Regions from separate parts of the Mycobacterium sp. Aquia_213 genome, predicted to be linked through region 1. Evidence: riboswitches for the same ligand, from Rfam matches in the RefSeq annotation. Region 1 holds a riboswitch; the other holds the start of a gene.
What was found. A riboswitch is a leader RNA that binds a small molecule or an ion and turns the genes downstream of it on or off. The one in region 1 is predicted to bind magnesium.
Positions count from the first base shown of each region.

Region 2: linked by a shared signal. The riboswitch ahead of LMQ14_RS15805 (Rv1535 family protein) and the one ahead of LMQ14_RS26855 (hypothetical protein) in region 1 are both predicted to bind magnesium.

Region 1 covers NZ_CP113116.1:5,736,020-5,743,978, reverse strand. Annotated here, with positions in the region: gene LMQ14_RS26870 (aldehyde dehydrogenase family protein) at 1-1,388, shown strand, start outside; gene LMQ14_RS26865 (acyltransferase family protein) at 1,642-3,621, shown strand; gene LMQ14_RS26860 (class I SAM-dependent methyltransferase) at 3,626-4,285, opposite strand; M-box (ykoK) riboswitch at 4,422-4,595, shown strand; gene LMQ14_RS26855 (hypothetical protein) at 4,873-5,088, shown strand; gene LMQ14_RS26850 (NRAMP family divalent metal transporter) at 5,202-6,845, shown strand; gene LMQ14_RS26845 (NADP-dependent oxidoreductase) at 6,849-7,793, opposite strand; gene LMQ14_RS26840 (hypothetical protein) at 7,945-7,959, shown strand, end outside.
Region 2 covers NZ_CP113116.1:3,378,071-3,386,029, forward strand. Annotated here, with positions in the region: gene LMQ14_RS15785 (hypothetical protein) at 1-674, shown strand, start outside; gene LMQ14_RS15790 (peptidoglycan DD-metalloendopeptidase family protein) at 664-1,884, opposite strand; gene LMQ14_RS15795 (class I SAM-dependent methyltransferase) at 1,973-2,776, shown strand; gene ileS (isoleucine--tRNA ligase) at 2,788-5,913, opposite strand; gene LMQ14_RS15805 (Rv1535 family protein) at 6,196-6,435, opposite strand; M-box (ykoK) riboswitch at 6,714-6,883, opposite strand; gene LMQ14_RS15810 (NAD(P)H-dependent flavin oxidoreductase) at 7,044-7,959, opposite strand, start outside.

The sequences.
Region 1 (7,959 bases):
ACCCGGTGCGGCCCAATGCTTTCGACGTGGAGAACCCGGCAACCGAGCAGGTGTCCGGGACGATCTCGCTGGGGTCGGCGGACGATGTCGACGCGGCGGTCAAAGCCGCACGGCGAGCCTTCACGGGCTGGTCGCAGAGCACCCGCGAACAGCGTCTGGACCTGTTGCAGGCCATCCTCGCCGAATACCAGAAGCGTGCCAGCGATCTCGCCGAGGCCGTCACCGAGGAGATGGGGGCACCACCCTCCTTGGCCGCCGGGCCGCAGGTCTTTCTCGGGATCGGACACCTGAACACGGCCATCGACGCCCTGAAGAACTTTGCGTTCGAGGAACACAAAGGGGCAACGCTGATCGCCAAGGAGCCGATCGGTGTCTGCGGTTTGATCACTCCGTGGAACTGGCCGATCAACCAGGTCGCGGTCAAGGTCTACCCGGCGTTGGCCACCGGCTGCACCGTTGTCCTGAAACCCTCTGAGGTGGCCCCGTATTCGCCCTACATCTTCGCCGAGATCCTGGCTGCCGCCGGCGTGCCGGCCGGGGTGTTCAACCTGGTCAACGGCGACGGCGCGGGCGTGGGCGTCGCATTGGCCAGCCACCCCGACATCGACATGGTGTCGTTCACCGGCTCCACCCGCGCCGGCATCGAGGTGGCCAAGCTTGCCGCCCCGACCGTGAAGCGAGTGACCCAAGAGCTCGGCGGCAAGAGCCCCAACATCGTGCTTGACGACGGTGGCTTTGCGGAGGGCGTCAGCGCAGGCGTGGCCAACATGATGCCGAACTCGGGGCAGAGCTGTAACGCGCCGACGCGCATGCTGGTGCCGAATTCCCGGATGGCGGAGGCCATTACCATCGCGCGCGCGGCTGCCGAGCAGGTCGCGGTGGGCGATCCCGCCAATAAGAGAGCGATCGGGCCGGTGGCGTCGAAGACACAATTCGACAAGGTCCAGCGACTGATCCAGAAGGGCGTCGACGAGGGCGCGACCGTGGTTACCGGAGGTCCGGGCAGGCCGGCGGGGCTGGACAAGGGCTACTACGTCAAGCCGACGGTCTTCGCGCATGTCACCAATGACATGACGATCGCGCGCGAGGAGATCTTCGGGCCGGTGCTGTGCATCCTCGGCTACGACGACCTCGACCACGCCGTCGAGATCGCCAACGACACCGAATACGGCCTGGCCGGGTTCGTCTCGGGAGCCGACCTCGACAAGGCACGCGAGGTGGCACGCAAGATTCGCGCCGGTTGGGTGACGATCAATCACGCATTCGACATGAACGCGCCATTCGGCGGCTACAAGCGCAGCGGCAACGGTCGCGAATGGAGCGAGTTCGGCTTCCACGAGTATCTGGAAGTCAAAAGCACCCTGGGCTACGCCCCTGACAAGGGCTAACAATTTAAGTCGAAATCCGTACGTACGACAGCGGAAAACCGGCGCGTGTCTCCACCGCATCCGACGGCGTCGCCTCTAAGCTTGCTGAGATCAAGAGGAGGGGCGACGACGTATCGGCAGCAACTACCGCGCCGGACAACAGAGTGGTCAGGGCGCTCTCAAAGCGAGCACTGAGCCGGACGGGACGTACCCCGCGCCGGCGTCTTCTGCTCGGCAGAATCGTTGGGTAGCCCCCGTACGTCGTGTCGGCCGGCTGGCGATTTGGGACAAACCCGAGCGGCGCACCGGCATTCCCGCACTCGACGGACTGCGCGCGATAGCGGTGGCCCTGGTGCTCGCCGACCACGGCGGCATCCCCGGCATGACCGGTGGGTTCCTCGGCGTCGACGTCTTCTTCGTGCTCAGCGGATTCCTGATCACCTCGCTGTTGCTCGACGAGCTCGGTCGAACCGGACGCATCGACCTGACCGGGTTCTGGATCCGCCGTGCCCGCCGGCTGCTACCCGCGCTGGTGTTGATGGTGCTCGCCGTCGGCGCGGCCCGCGAACTCCTTCCCGCCCAGGCCCTTACCGGGTTACGCGACGACGCGATCGCGGCGTTCCTATGGGTGGCGAACTGGCGTTTCGTCGCGCAGAAGACCGACTACTTCACCCAGGGCGCGCCGCCGTCGCCGCTGCAGCACGCCTGGTCGCTCGGCGTCGAGGAGCAGTACTACTTCGTCTGGCCGGTCTTGCTGATCGTGGTCACCCTGCTGCTGGCCGCACGGGCCAAGCGCTACTTCATGCGGGCCACCGTCGGCGGGGTGCGGTTCGCCATTTTCGTGATCGCCACGCTGGGGGCGCTGGCATCCGCGGCGGCCGCCATCGTCTTCGTCTCCGACACCACGCGTGACCGCATCTACTTCGGCACCGATACCCGCGCGCAGGCCTTGCTGGTCGGCTCCGCGGCAGCGGCTCTGCTGGTTCGGGATTGGCCGTCGCTGAACCGCGGTTGGTGCATGATCCGGAGTCGCTGGGGGCGCCGCGTCGCCCGCGTGCTGCCGATTGTCGGCGTGGCAGGGCTGGCGGCGGCGGCTCACTACGCGACCGGCAACGTCGGCGATTTTCGGCACGGGTTGCTGATCGGGGTAGCGATCGCGGCCGTCTTCATCGTCGCCCCGGTGGCACTGGAGCAGCGCGGGTTGATCGCCCGCATTTTGGCCGCGCCCCCACTGGTGTGGCTGGGCACCATCTCCTACGGCGTCTATCTATGGCACTGGCCAATCTTTCTGGCGCTCAACGGCGAACGCACCGGATGGGCGGGATTGCCGCTGTTCGCCGCCCGGTGCGGACTCACGCTGGCTGTGGCCGGCGCGTCGTATTGGCTGATCGAACAACCCGTCCGCCGCTGGCGGCCGGCCCGGGTGGCGTTGCTACCGCTGGCCGCCGCCACCGTGGCCAGCGCCGCCGCGATCACATTGCTGCTGATTCCGGTCGGACCCGGTTTACGCGAGCCCGGCCTGCCGCCGGACGTTTCCTCGGTCGCCGCGGTGTCCGCGGCGCAGCCGGGCGGTAGTCGCCCGGTCGGGCCGCGAAACCCTAACCGGCCGTTCACCGTTTCAGTTTTCGGTGATTCGATCGGGTGGACCTGGATGCACTTTCTGCCGCCGACGCCCGGATTCGCGTTCCTCGACCACACGGTCATCGGGTGCAGCCTGGTTCGCGGCACGCCGTACCGGTACATCGGCCAAACCCTGGATCAGCGAGCCGAATGCGACACCTGGCCGGGCAGATGGGCAACGCAGATCAGTCAGGACCAGCCGGATGTCGCGCTGCTGGTCATCGGCCGCTGGGAGACGGTGGACCGGGTCAACGAAGGGCAGTGGACCCACATCGGAGATCCGACGTTCGACGCGTATCTCAACGCCGAGCTGGAGCGAGCACTGAACATCGTGAGCGCCAGCGGAGTTCGAGTGATGGTCGCCACCGTGCCGTACAGCCGGGGCGGCGAAAAGCCGGATGGCCGTTTATATCCGGAAGACCAGCCGGACCGGGTCAACCAATGGAATGCCATGCTGCGCAAGACAGTTGCCCAGCACCCAAATGTTCAGCTCCTGGATCTGAACAAAAAGCTTTGCCCCGACGGGGTTTATACCGCGAAGGTCGATGGCATCAAGGTACGCAGCGATGGCGTCCACCTCACCCCGGAAGGGGTCAAATGGCTGACGCCCTGGCTCGAAGAGTCGCTGCGGTAGGCGCCTAGTCGTCGGTGCGGCAGCTGACTTCCATGCTGTCGCTTTCCCGGACCAGGAAATTGAAGCTGGTGTAGCCGTTGGCGGTATCGCGCACGCGATCGAGATAGGGCGCCATGTCGGGCGCGCTGGCGTTGTCGGCGACCACCAAAGCGCCTGTGGCAAGCCGGGGTTCGAGCAGCTTGATGACGGGAAGGTAGAGGTCCTTCCAGCCGTCCAGCAAGACGAACTCGACCGGCCCGTCCTCGCTCTCCAGCGTGGTCAGCGCATCGCCTTCGAGAATCGTGATCACGTCGTCCAAACCGGTCTCGGCGAACGTCTTCTTCGCGGCGGCGATCTTGCTCGCGCTGAGCTCCGTGGTCACCACGCGCCCGACGCCGTTGTCGCGTACCGCCGCCGCAAGATGAATGGCCGAGATACCGAACGACATTCCGAACTCGACAACCGTCGTCGGGCGGGTCGCCCGCACCAGCGCGTACAGCAGCCGACCGGCCTCCGGCGTCACCGGGATGTAGAACTCGCTCATCGCCTCGGTGCGCTCCGCGGTGGTCATCGGCTTGTCGAACTGCCCATGCCGCTCACGCAGCAGCGACATCTGGTTCTTCGTCTCGGTGTACATCCGGTCGAGCACGGTCTCGACTCGAGGATCTTGCAAGGTTGTGGCCATGCCCTTGAGGGTAGGCCTCGGCGGTATTCACAAGGACGATGACCGGCGATCGGCAAATGTGACGCGGGCCACGCCGGCGTAAAGACATTGCAAAGGAGTTTGACGAGCAGCGGGTGGCAGTGCCAGCATGGACAGGCAAGCACCTCGGTAGGTGAGGCGTCTGCACGGACACAGGCCACTGACCCCGAACGTCGAGAGACGCCCCGGGTCAGGACAGCTCTTCCCGGACACAAGGGTTGAGCCCAAGTGGCTTCTGGACATGGTCCAGATACGCCGTGCAGTGCCGAAGCTCCGACGAGAGGGGTGCGGCCGGCGGGCTGATGCCCGGGCATTCGTACCCCTCTCGCGTGTGATGTGACGACACCCTCGTGTGTCATGGCCGTGAGGAGGTGAGGGCGAGATGAGTCCCGGCGATAGTTCCTATCCGAAATCCATCTTGATCCGATCCGGTTCCGGCATTTCCTTCTGCTGACGCAGCTCAATTTGTGCTGTCCCGCAACCGTATTCACGGTCAGCGGGTACCGGCGAATGCCCGGGTGCATTTGGCGCGCTGATGAACCGGTCGGACTTCCGACAGGGGGAAGATCATGACTTTTATTGCTGTGCAGCGCATTCGCGGTCTTGGAAAGTTGCGCGGACGGTCGATGCTGCGTGCTGGTCGGCTGCTGACAAACAGGCTGTGCGCCATGCACATCCCGACGCCCGAAGAGCGGGCGAACCTGTATGTGTCGCTGACGCCGATCGCCGTGCTCTCGCCCGCGCCGGGCGGAGAGTCACCGGACAGGGTGGGCAACCACCGGTGATTCGTTCCGCCAGCGGTCCCCAGCGGCGGGCGGGGGGTTGACGGCCCGCCGCTGGGGCGCGTTGAACATCCGACCTTGTTAGCCCGAACTCTTCTAAAGAGAGCGAGAATCCCATGACGTTGATTTCCACCCGGTCGCGTGACTGGCCCGTGCTGGATTCCGCGCACACCGGCGACATCGTCGGAGCGTTCGGCCGGATCGGCCGAGACGACGACGGCGCGTTGCGCGGTTGGTGGCGGCGGCTGCGCACCCTGATGGTCATCACCGGTCCCGGATTGATCGTCATGGTGGGCGACAACGACGCCGGCGGCGTCGCGACGTACGCGCAAGCCGGTCAGAACTACGGGATGAAGCTGTTGTGGACGCTGGCTTTGCTGATTCCGGTGCTGTATGTGAACCAGGAGATGGTGCTGCGCTTGGGTGCGGTCACCCGAGTCGGTCACGCGCGCCTGATTTTCGAGCGCTTCGGGAAGTTCTGGGGCGCCTTCAGCGTCGGCGATCTGCTCGTCCTGAACGCCCTGACGATCGTCACCGAATTCATCGGCGTCGCATTGGCGTTGGGATTCCTGGGCTGCCCGAAGGTAGTTGCGATCCCCGCGGCGGCCGTACTGCTGTTCGCTGTGGTGGCCGGGGGCTCGTTTCGGCGCTGGGAAGGGCTGATGTTCCTGCTGATCGCGGTGAACGTCGTGATGATCCCGATGGTGCTGATGGTGCATCCGAGTCCGAAAGCGATTGTCGGCGGCCTGGTTCCACAGTTCCCGGGCGGGCTGAACGCAGAAGTCCTGCTGTTGATCATCGCGATCGTGGGGACCACAGTCGCGCCATGGCAGTTGTTCTTCCAACAGTCCAACGTGGTGGACAAGCGCATCACCGCGCGCTGGATTCCTTACGCGCGAGCCGATTTGATCATCGGCATCGTCGTGGTCATCGTCGGGGCGACGGTGCTGATGGCAGTCACTGCGTTCGGCCTCACCGGAACCGCCGGCAGCTTCACCGATGCCGGTGCGGTGGCCAACGGCCTGCCCCACCCGGTGGGGGTGCTGTTCGCGATCATCCTGCTGGACGGTTCGCTGATCGGGGCCAACGCAATTGGGCTGGCCACCACCTATGCCATCGGTGACGCGATGGGCAAGCGGCACTCCCTGCACTGGAAAATCAGCGAGGCGCCATGGTTCTACGGCGGCTACGCGCTGCTGCTCGCGGCGTCGGCTGCGGTGGCGTTCAGCCCCGATCACATCCTCGGTCTGGTCACCCAGGGCGTGCAGGCGCTGGCCGGCATCCTGTTGCCCTCGGCGACCGTGTTCCTGGTTTTGCTCTGCAATGACCGGGCGGTCCTGGGGCCGTGGGTAAACACGTTGCGGCAGAACATCGTTGCGTGGGCCATCGTGTGGTCACTGGTGCTGCTGTCGCTGGCTTTGACGGCGACCACGTTCTTCCCCGACGTGTCGACCGCCAGCCTCGAGGTCGGGCTCGCGGCGGGTGCGGCGCTCGGCGTAATCTGCGGTGCCGTGGCGATCATCGGCGACCAGGGGTTCAGCGACACTCGCGTGGCTAAACTCGGCTCGCCAGTCGGACATGCCGAATGTCGTGCGCTGCGCCGTCAGGAGCAGAAGGACTGGCAGACTCCAAACCTGAGTTCTCTTACCCGCCCAGCTCTTTCGCCGATCCGCCGGACAGGGCTGTTGATCCTGCGCGGCTATTTGGTGCTGGCCGTCGTCTTTGTGGTCATCAAGATCGTCGAGGTCGGCGTCGGCTGACGGTTAGCGCGAACCGTTGGGCAGCAGAACGATCTTGCCGTGCGTGTGCCGGCGTTCGAGTTCTTCGAAGGCGTCGGCAACCCGATCCAGTGGAAAGGTCGCTGCGATGTCGAAATCGATGGCACCGCTGACGATGAGGTCGGCGATCTCGGTCAGCACTTCGGGGGTGGACGCTTCGACGCTGCCCTCGGTCTTGGCGCCGACCTCGCCGGCCTTCTGGAAGGCGATGATCGTGTCGATGCGCTGCGGTGCCACGCCGAGGTCCACGGCGAGCTGGACGTAGTCCGGGCCGAACAGGTCGATGAACGCATCGATTCCGTTGGGCGCCGCCTCGCGCAGGCGCTCGGCCAACCCCTCGCCGTAGCTGACCGGGGTGACGCCGTGTGCCCGCAGCCATTCGGCGTTGCCCTCGCCGGCGATGCCGAGCACCCGCGCCTTGCGCAGGACCAACAGCTGGACGACGAGACTGCCGACACCGCCCGCTGCCGCCGAGACGGCGATGGTCTCGCCCGGCTGAGGTGCGACCGAGCGGACGGCCGCGTAAGCGGTCGCGCCGACGACATAGAGCGAACCGGCTGCTTCCCAACTCAATTGGGGAGGCTTGTGAATCAACTGGTCTACCGGGACGGCGGTGTGGGTAGCATGACTCGATCGCCGGAAGCTGAACCCCAGCACCTCGTCGCCGACCGCGAACTCGGTAACCCCGGGGCCGGTGGCCGTCACGACACCGGCGAGGTCGCTGCCTTCCCCGGAGGGAAATGTGGCGGGGAACATGTCGTGCATCGCCCCCGACCGGATCGCGGCCTCACCGGGGTTGATTCCCGCGGCACGAACCTCGACCACAACCTCACCCTCGCCGGGTGCCGGCATGTCGATACCGCCCACGTACAAGACGTCACGGCCCCCGTACCGGTCGAACCGTACCGCGCGTGCCACTGCAGCCGTCATCTCGATCTCCTCAATGCGTGAATCGAAACCATGTGCCCCGGCCATTGGCCAGGATAGGCGCGAACCGGCGCCTGTCGATCGTCGCGTGCGCGTATGTTCATATGCGCTGGCCCTGTTCTCGCTGGAAAGGATGCCCATGGGACGTGCTCGAATGACTGTCACCCGC
Region 2 (7,959 bases), 2.4 Mb from region 1:
CCACACCCGAGGGAACAGATTTCGATCACATCCTGGTGATCGGCGGCGCGCGATACACCAACGCACTTCGCGCGGGCTATGCGCGCGAGATGGCCGGCGGCCGGCGCATCGGCCACGTCGTGCTGGCCGCCGCGTCCCGGCCGGTGCTCGATTCGGAGCAGGACGCCATCGACGCGTGCGCGCCGGGTGCCCGCACCGAATTCGAGCTGATGACCGCGGGCGCAGCCGACGCGTTCGGGCTCGACACCCGCGAGCTGATGGAGTACACCCGCGAGCGGGTCGGCCGGCCCCAGGGGGACGAGACGGTATGGCGCTTCGCACCGGACAGCAACGAACTCGGGGTGCCGATCACGCTGCTCGAGACGCCGTCGCCGGACCCGGACCGTCGCCGGGCTAACTCCGCGGACACCTACGCCTTCGCCGCGCGGACGGTCGGCATGCGCGGCTCGTCATGTCTGATGGTGACCGGCCAACCCGTGGGCCGCTACCTGCACTTCGAGGCGCTGCGCTCGCTGGCGCTGCCGTTCGGGATACGAGTGGAATCAGCAAGTTTCGGCGTCGACCGCTACAACCGGCTCGGCGAAAAAGACGAGCAGCATCACGCCAAAGTGCTGCAAGAGGTCCGCTCGGCGATTCGGTCCGCCCGCGGGCTGGTCGAACAGCTCACGCGGTGATGGTGCACGGCGACGACGCCGGGAAGGTCCCCGACACCGGTCGCGGACGCCCCGCCGGAGGCCACGGCTGCAGCCCCAGGTTGGCGAGATAGCGCACCGGACTGGTGTGTACACCGTCGACGCGAACCTCGAAATGCAAGAAGCCGTCCCGGGATTGGACCTCCGGGCCCAGGGAGCCGACCCGTGCTCCAGCGGCCAGCCGATCGTCGACCGCGACGCGGAGGTCGTCGCCCGGGCGAAACACGTAGACGGTGTCGAGGTCGTCGCGCGAGACGGTCACCGATCGAAGCCCGCTGTCGTCGAGATCGTGGACGGCCGAGACGGTTCCTGAGGTCACCGCGTGGATCGGGGTGCCGGGATCCGCGGCGAAGTCGACGCCGGGATGAAACTTCGCGGACCGGCGCCCGTAGCCGGAACCGAGCGCCAGGCTGGCCCGGTCGATGGGTAGGCGGATGCCCGGCTCGGCCGGGTCGAAGTCGCCACGCACCCGCCGCTGGTAGTCGGCCTTGAGCAGGTCGATTTCCTCGTACGCGTAGCCGAACAGCAGGGCGCGGTCGTACGGCACGCCGTAGTTCATCTCGGAGTCCGGGTCGATCTTGCGGTAATGCTCGACCTTGCCGATCCGCTCTGCCAGGGTGGCCCACCCGGTGTGGTGCAACCTGATCTCGTTCACCAGGCCGATGCGGCCGTGCTCGGTGATGTTGGCGGGCCAGTGCGGGTTGTGGATCAGCCGGGTTCCGGCGCGCAGCCCGGGCCGCCAGCGCCAAAACGGCCCGCGCACCGATTCCGCCGTTCCCATGACGGGGATCATCTGTGGGTAATCCGGGTCGTTCCAGGCCGGGATCATCGGGCACATCAGCGCCGCAACGTCATCCGGCGTGTGCTGCAGAACCTCGCGGATGTCGACGTCGGCCTCGACGATTTGGTCGGAGTCGATCATCACGATCCAGTCCGGTCGGCAGAAATCGGCCATCCGGTACAGCAGTTCCAGCCCGGGTGGTTCGGGGATCAGCCACGGCGTGCGCGGCAGATCGAAGCGGGCCCGCACCAGGTTGGTCACCGCCTGGTGCTGGCGCAGGATCTCCGCGCTGTTATCGGTGCTGCGATCGTCGATCGCGTAGATGTCGTCACACCAGCCGGACAGGGCGTCCAGGACCCGAGGCAATACGTCCGCACCGTTGTGCACCCGGAACACACCCAGAATCCGCAACAATGCCTCCGTCTCAGCTTCGTTACCGGACGCTACCCGAATCGCTTGCTGACAGCGGGCTTTCAGCATCAAGGGGTAAGACGGAGAGATGCCCACTGTGTCGACTGAACCCTCGCCTTCTTCCGACCGCCAGCCGCACCTGCTCCGTGACGTCGCGGAGTCGTTCGGAGTGGACGCCGATCGGTACGACCGGGCCAGGCCCCGGTATCCCGACGCTTTGATACAACGCGTCATCGCCGCAAGCCCGGGCACCGAGTTCCTGGACGTCGGCTGCGGTACCGGAATCGGAGCGCGGCAGTACACGGCGGCCGGCGTCACGGTGCTCGGCGTCGACCCGGACGCCCGGATGGCCGAGGTTGCCCGTCGGACCGGGATCGAGGTCGAGATCGGCAACTTCGAAACCTGGGACCCGCGCGACCGGACTTTCGACGCGGTCGTCGCCGGGCAGGCCTGGCACTGGGTGGACCCCGTGCGGGGTGCGGCCAAGGCCGCACAGGTGCTGCGGCCACACGGGCTGCTGGCGCTGTACTGGCATGTCTTCGATCCACCCAGCGAGGTGGCCCAGCCTTTCGACGACGTCCTCGCGCGCGTGGCGCCCGACGGTCCGCTGCAGACGCCTGGCTTCGGACTGCAAGAGGCAAATGTCAAAAGGGCGGTGGAGGGCATTCGGGCCGCCGGCGGCTTCACCGAACCCGAGCAGTGGCGCTTCGAATGGCAGCGGCGGTACACGCGCGACGAATGGCTGGACCATCTGGCCACCACCGGCCAACTCACCCTGCTCGGGCCGGAGGAGATCGCAGCGGTGCGAGAAGTCGTCGGAGGCGTCATCGACTCGATCGGCGGCAGCTTCACGATGGACTACGTCACCCTGGCGACCGCCGCCCAGATTTAACTCCCCGCGGTTCAGGCTTTGGCGATCGTCACCCGCACGCCGTCACCGATCTCCGCGCCGTCTGTGGGATCACCGAATTCGAAGCTGGTGGCCAGGATTTCACCCGCAATCAGGTCGCGGTGAGTGCGCGCCCAGTCGGCCCGTTCGCCGGGCACCGACATCACCACACTGATGCGGTCGGAGACGTCCAGCCCGGTCGACTTGCGCAACTCCTGCAGCTCGCGGATCCGGTCCTTGGCCCAACCTTCGGCCTCCAGCTCCGGGGTCACCGTGCCGTCCAGCACGACCAGACCGGCTCCCCCGGGCAGCGCCGCGGTGAACTCCGGATCGGCGGCCACCAACCGCGAGCTGTACTCCTCGGGCTGCAACACCGCCGGGCCCGCGGTCAGGGTGCCGTCCGGGTTGACGACGCCCTCGCCGGCCTTGACCGCTTTGATGGCGGCTTGCACGTCCTTGCCCAGCCGTGGCCCGGCGACCCGGGCGTTGACCGTGAGTTCGAAGCGGCCGTAGGTGTCGATCGCGTCGGTCAGTTCCACGCTCTTGACGTTGAGCTCGTCGGCGATCAGGTCGGTGAACGGCACCAGCTGCTGCGGATCTTCTACTGCCACAGTGAGTTTCGGCAGCGGCAGGCGCACCCGCAATTTCTTGGCCTTGCGCAGCGACGACGCGGCCGAGCACACCTCGCGAACCTGGTCCATCGCGGCGACCAACTCGGCGTCCGCGGGCAGCCCGTCGGCCTGCGGCCAGTCCGTCAGGTGCACCGACCGCTCGCCGGTAAGACCGCGCCAGATGATCTCGGTGATCAACGGAAGCAGCGGGGCGGCCAGTCGCGAAGCGACCTCCAGCACGGTGTGCAGCGTGTCGATCGCGTCGTTGTCTTCTTCCCAGAACCGCGAACGTGACCGGCGCACATACCAATTCGTCAGCGCCTCGGTGAACTGGCGCAGCTGTTCGCAGGCCCCGGAGATGTCGCAGATCTCCAGCGAGCCGGTGAGCTCATCGCGCAGCACGGCCAGCTTCGCCAGGATGTAGCGATCGAGCACGTTGGTCGAATTGGTGCGCCAGGTACCGACTTTCGGCGCGTAGAGGACCAGGAAGCTGTAGGCGTTCCACAGCGGCAGCAGGACCTGGCGCACGCCCTCGCGGATGCCCTGTTCGGTGACGATCAGGTTGCCGCCGCGCAGGATCGGCGAGGCCATCAGGAACCAGCGCATCGCGTCGGATCCGTCGCGGTCGAACACTTCGCTGACGTCCGGGTAGTTGCGCAGCGACTTGCTCATCTTCTGGCCGTCGGAGCCCAGCACGATCCCATGTGCCACACAGGTTTTGAATGCGGGCCGGTCGAAGAGCGCGGTGGCCAGCACGTGCAGCGTGTAGAACCAGCCTCGGGTCTGCCCGATGTATTCCACGATGAAGTCACCCGGATAGTGGGTGTCGAACCAGTCGGCGTTCTCGAACGGGAAGTGCACCTGGGCATACGGCATCGAGCCCGAGTCGAACCACACGTCGAGCACGTCGGGAATCCGCCGCATCGTGCTGCTACCGGTGGGGTCGTCGGGGTTGGGCCGGGTGAGCTCGTCAATGTAGGGCCGGTGCAGATTGGTGGGCCGCACCCCGAAGTCGCGCTCCAGCTCGTCGAGGCTTCCGTAGACGTCGATGCGCGGGTAGGCCGGGTCGTCGGATTTCCATACCGGAATCGGGGTGCCCCAGTAGCGATTTCGCGAGATCGACCAGTCGCGCGCACCCTGCAGCCACTTGCCGAACTGGCCGTCCTTGACGTGTTCGGGGTACCAGGTGATCTGCTGGTTGAGTTCCACCATGCGATCCCGGAATTCGGTGACCGTGACGAACCACGACGACACCGCCCGGTAGATCAGCGGATTGCGGCACCGCCAGCAGTGCGGGTAGGGGTGCTCGTAGGTTTCGTGACGGATCAGTACCGGCTGGTTCACCGCCGCCGGCCCGCTCTGGTTCTTGAGGTCTCGGATGATCTGCGGGTTGGCGTCAAAGACGTGCTGGCGCTGGTAATCCGGGACGGTGACGTCGAAGCGGCCCTTGGAGTCGACCGGGGTGACCGGCACGATGCCCACCTTGTCGGTGGTCGCCATGTCGTCCTCACCGTAGGCCGGCGCCATGTGCACGATCCCGGTGCCGTCGTCGGTGGTCACGAAATCGCCTGGGAGCACCTGAAATGCGTTAGCAGTATCCATGAAATACGGGAACGGCGGCAGGTAGCGGGTCCCCAACAGGTCGGCGCCGGAATAGGTCCCGAGTACCTCGGGCTCTTCGCCGAGCTCTTTTTCGTAGGCGCCCAGTCGCGCCTCGGCCAGCACGAAGCGCCGATCCCCGACCTTGACCTGGGCGTAAGTCACGTCCGGGTTGACGGCAACGGCCAGGTTGGACGGCAGCGTCCACGGCGTGGTCGTCCACACCAGCAGATAAGCGCCGTCCAGCTCGCCACCGGTGACCTTGAAACCCACCGTGACGGCCGGGTCCTGGCGGCTCTGATAGACGTCGTCGTCCATCCGCAATTCGTGGTTGGACAACGGGGTTTCGTCGCGCCAGCAGTACGGCAGCACCCGGTAGCCCTCGTAGGCCAGGTCCTTGTCCCACAGCTGTTTGAACGCCCAGATCACCGACTCCATGTAGGGCAGATCCAGCGTCTTGTAGTCGTTGTCGAAGTCGACCCAGCGCGCCTGGCGGGTGACGTAGGCCTGCCATTCGTCGGTGTAGCGCAACACCGATTCCCGGCAGGCCTCGTTGAACGCGGCGATGCCCATGTCGTCGATCTGGGACTTGTCGGTGATGCCGAGTTGGCGTTCGACTTCGAGTTCGGCGGGCAACCCGTGGGTGTCCCAGCCGAAGCGGCGGTCCACCTTGTAGCCGCGCATCGTGCGGTACCGCGGGACAATGTCTTTCACGTAGCCGGTCAGCAGATGCCCGTAATGCGGCAGCCCGTTGGCGAACGGCGGTCCGTCGTAGAACACGTACTCTTCGGCGCCGTCGCGGTGGGCGATGCTGGCCCGGAAGGTGTCGTCGCGGGTCCAGTAATCAAGGACCTCGAGTTCCAGCGCCGGGAAGTCGGGCGCTCCCCCGGCCAGCTTGGGATAAGCCCTGGCGTCAGCGTTTTCGGTCACGGTGCGCGTCGTCTCCTGCGTGCCTACGGTCAGGCCGGGGACGAAGTCGCGCAATCTGCGCGAGCACCGCGGTACCACCCCGCTTGCCGCGCTCACGCGCGGCCGCTCGATTCAGGCTGTGACGGGCCTACCCGTTCGGGTCTACTGGGCCGCGCGGGCTGTTCTTCCGAAGGCTCCCCGGTGATGGCCGGATCGATGCCGCTCCACTTTACCGCGAGACTGCAACTGCCTACGCAAACGCCGAGTAAGAACGTCGGCAGATGCAGTCTCGCGTAGGCAAGCTCAGGCCTTGACTTCGAGCACACCGACTCGCCACAGCGCCGCGTAGACGTGCCGAACGGGGACGCTCAGCAGGCGAGCGGCACCGGCCACCAGCGGGTCGCCAGCGCCGAAGTATCCGGCGTCGGCGGGCCGGGCAACCTTCTTGGGCGCGGGGGCCTGCGTCGGGGTGGTGTCGCGCACGACGCGCAGGTTGCGGACGGGCGCTACGGCAACTACTTCGTCGAAGAGTACAGCGGTCATGATCGTCTCCTAACGGAATTGCAAACGGGTACTGACTGGACTGATATGTCCCGACCCGTAAGGGTTCCGATCCGAGAACGCTTGAGCAGTAAGCGGATTCGCTAGCTCGAGGCGTCGGGCCGGAGGTCGGATTGGGACGGCGCTTGTCCCGGATATCCATCCGGACTGCCACTGGAACTCATGCGTCCCTCACCTCCTCTACGGCCACGACGCGTGCGGGTTACCCGCGCCTATTTGCGCGCACCAGAAGGAGTTCAGAATCCGGCGACCGCCGGAAATCCGCACCCCTCTCGTCAGAGCTTTGGCACCACACGACGTGTCCGGAACTCCGGAAGCCACTTGGACTCAACCCTTAAGCCGGGAGGAGCTGTCCTGACCCGGGGCGTCTTTCGACGTTCGGGGTCAGTGGCCTGTGTTCGTGTAGCCGCCTCACCTAACGAGGTGCTGCTGTAAATACTCCACGAGGGGTCCAACCCGGTCAATGTGATCTGGCCCGTGTTGCGCAACTTTTAGGCATCTTCACAGCTTTCGCCCAGGCTTTGGGCCGCTGACCTGCGTAAATACGGATCTGTGGGATCGTTCACATCCGCCGAAATGCGCCCCGACGGTCAGTCGTCAGCTAAGTTCTCCAGCCGCCCGATGGTCTCGGCGAACTCCTCGATCATGTCGAGCATGACCGAACGGGTCGGCCGGACTCGGTCCAGCGAACCGACCACCTGGCCGACGAAGTAGGTTGCCAGCTCACGCGCTTTGGCGCCGGGATGGGCGGCCGCTTGGCTGATGCGCATTTGCGGTTCGGTGACCAGGGTGGTCTGCAACGGCATACCGAGCGGAGCCGGGTTTTCGGGCCGCTCCCATTCATCGGTCCAGGCCGTCCGCAGCATCCGAGCCGGCTTGCCCGTCATCGACCGCGATCGCACGGTGTCCGACGAACTGGCGGCCAGGAACTTCTCCTTGACCACCGGGTCGGTCTCGGCTTCCTCGGTGGTCAGCCAGACCGAGCCACACCACACGCCCTCGGCGCCAAGAGCCAGGGCCGCCGCGATCTGGCGGCCGCGGGCGATCCCTCCGGCCGCCAGCACCGGGACGGGTGCGGCCGCATCGACGACTTCGGGCACCAGAACCATGGTCGCCACCTCGCCGGTGTGCCCGCCCGCTTCGGTGCCCTGCGCGACGATCAGGTCTACTCCGGCCGCGGCATGCCGTCGCGCGTGCTCGGTGGTGCCCGCCAGCGCGGCCACCAACACGTCGTGTCCGTGCGCGCGTTCGACAAGGTCGGCCGGCGGCGGCCCGAGCGCACTGGCGATCAACCGAATGTCGTGCGCGAAGGCCACTTCCAGCAGCGGCTCGTAGCCCTTGGGCGAGATGTTGAGGCCGCCCACGGATGCCCGCGGCGGTTCGGCCGGTGCCGTGATGCCATATCGGGCGAGCAAGTCCTCGACGAACGCGCGGTGCTCCTGCGGGAGCAACTCCCTGACTTGCTTCGCGTCGATTCCGCCTTGCTCGGCGCCGACGTACTTGGGC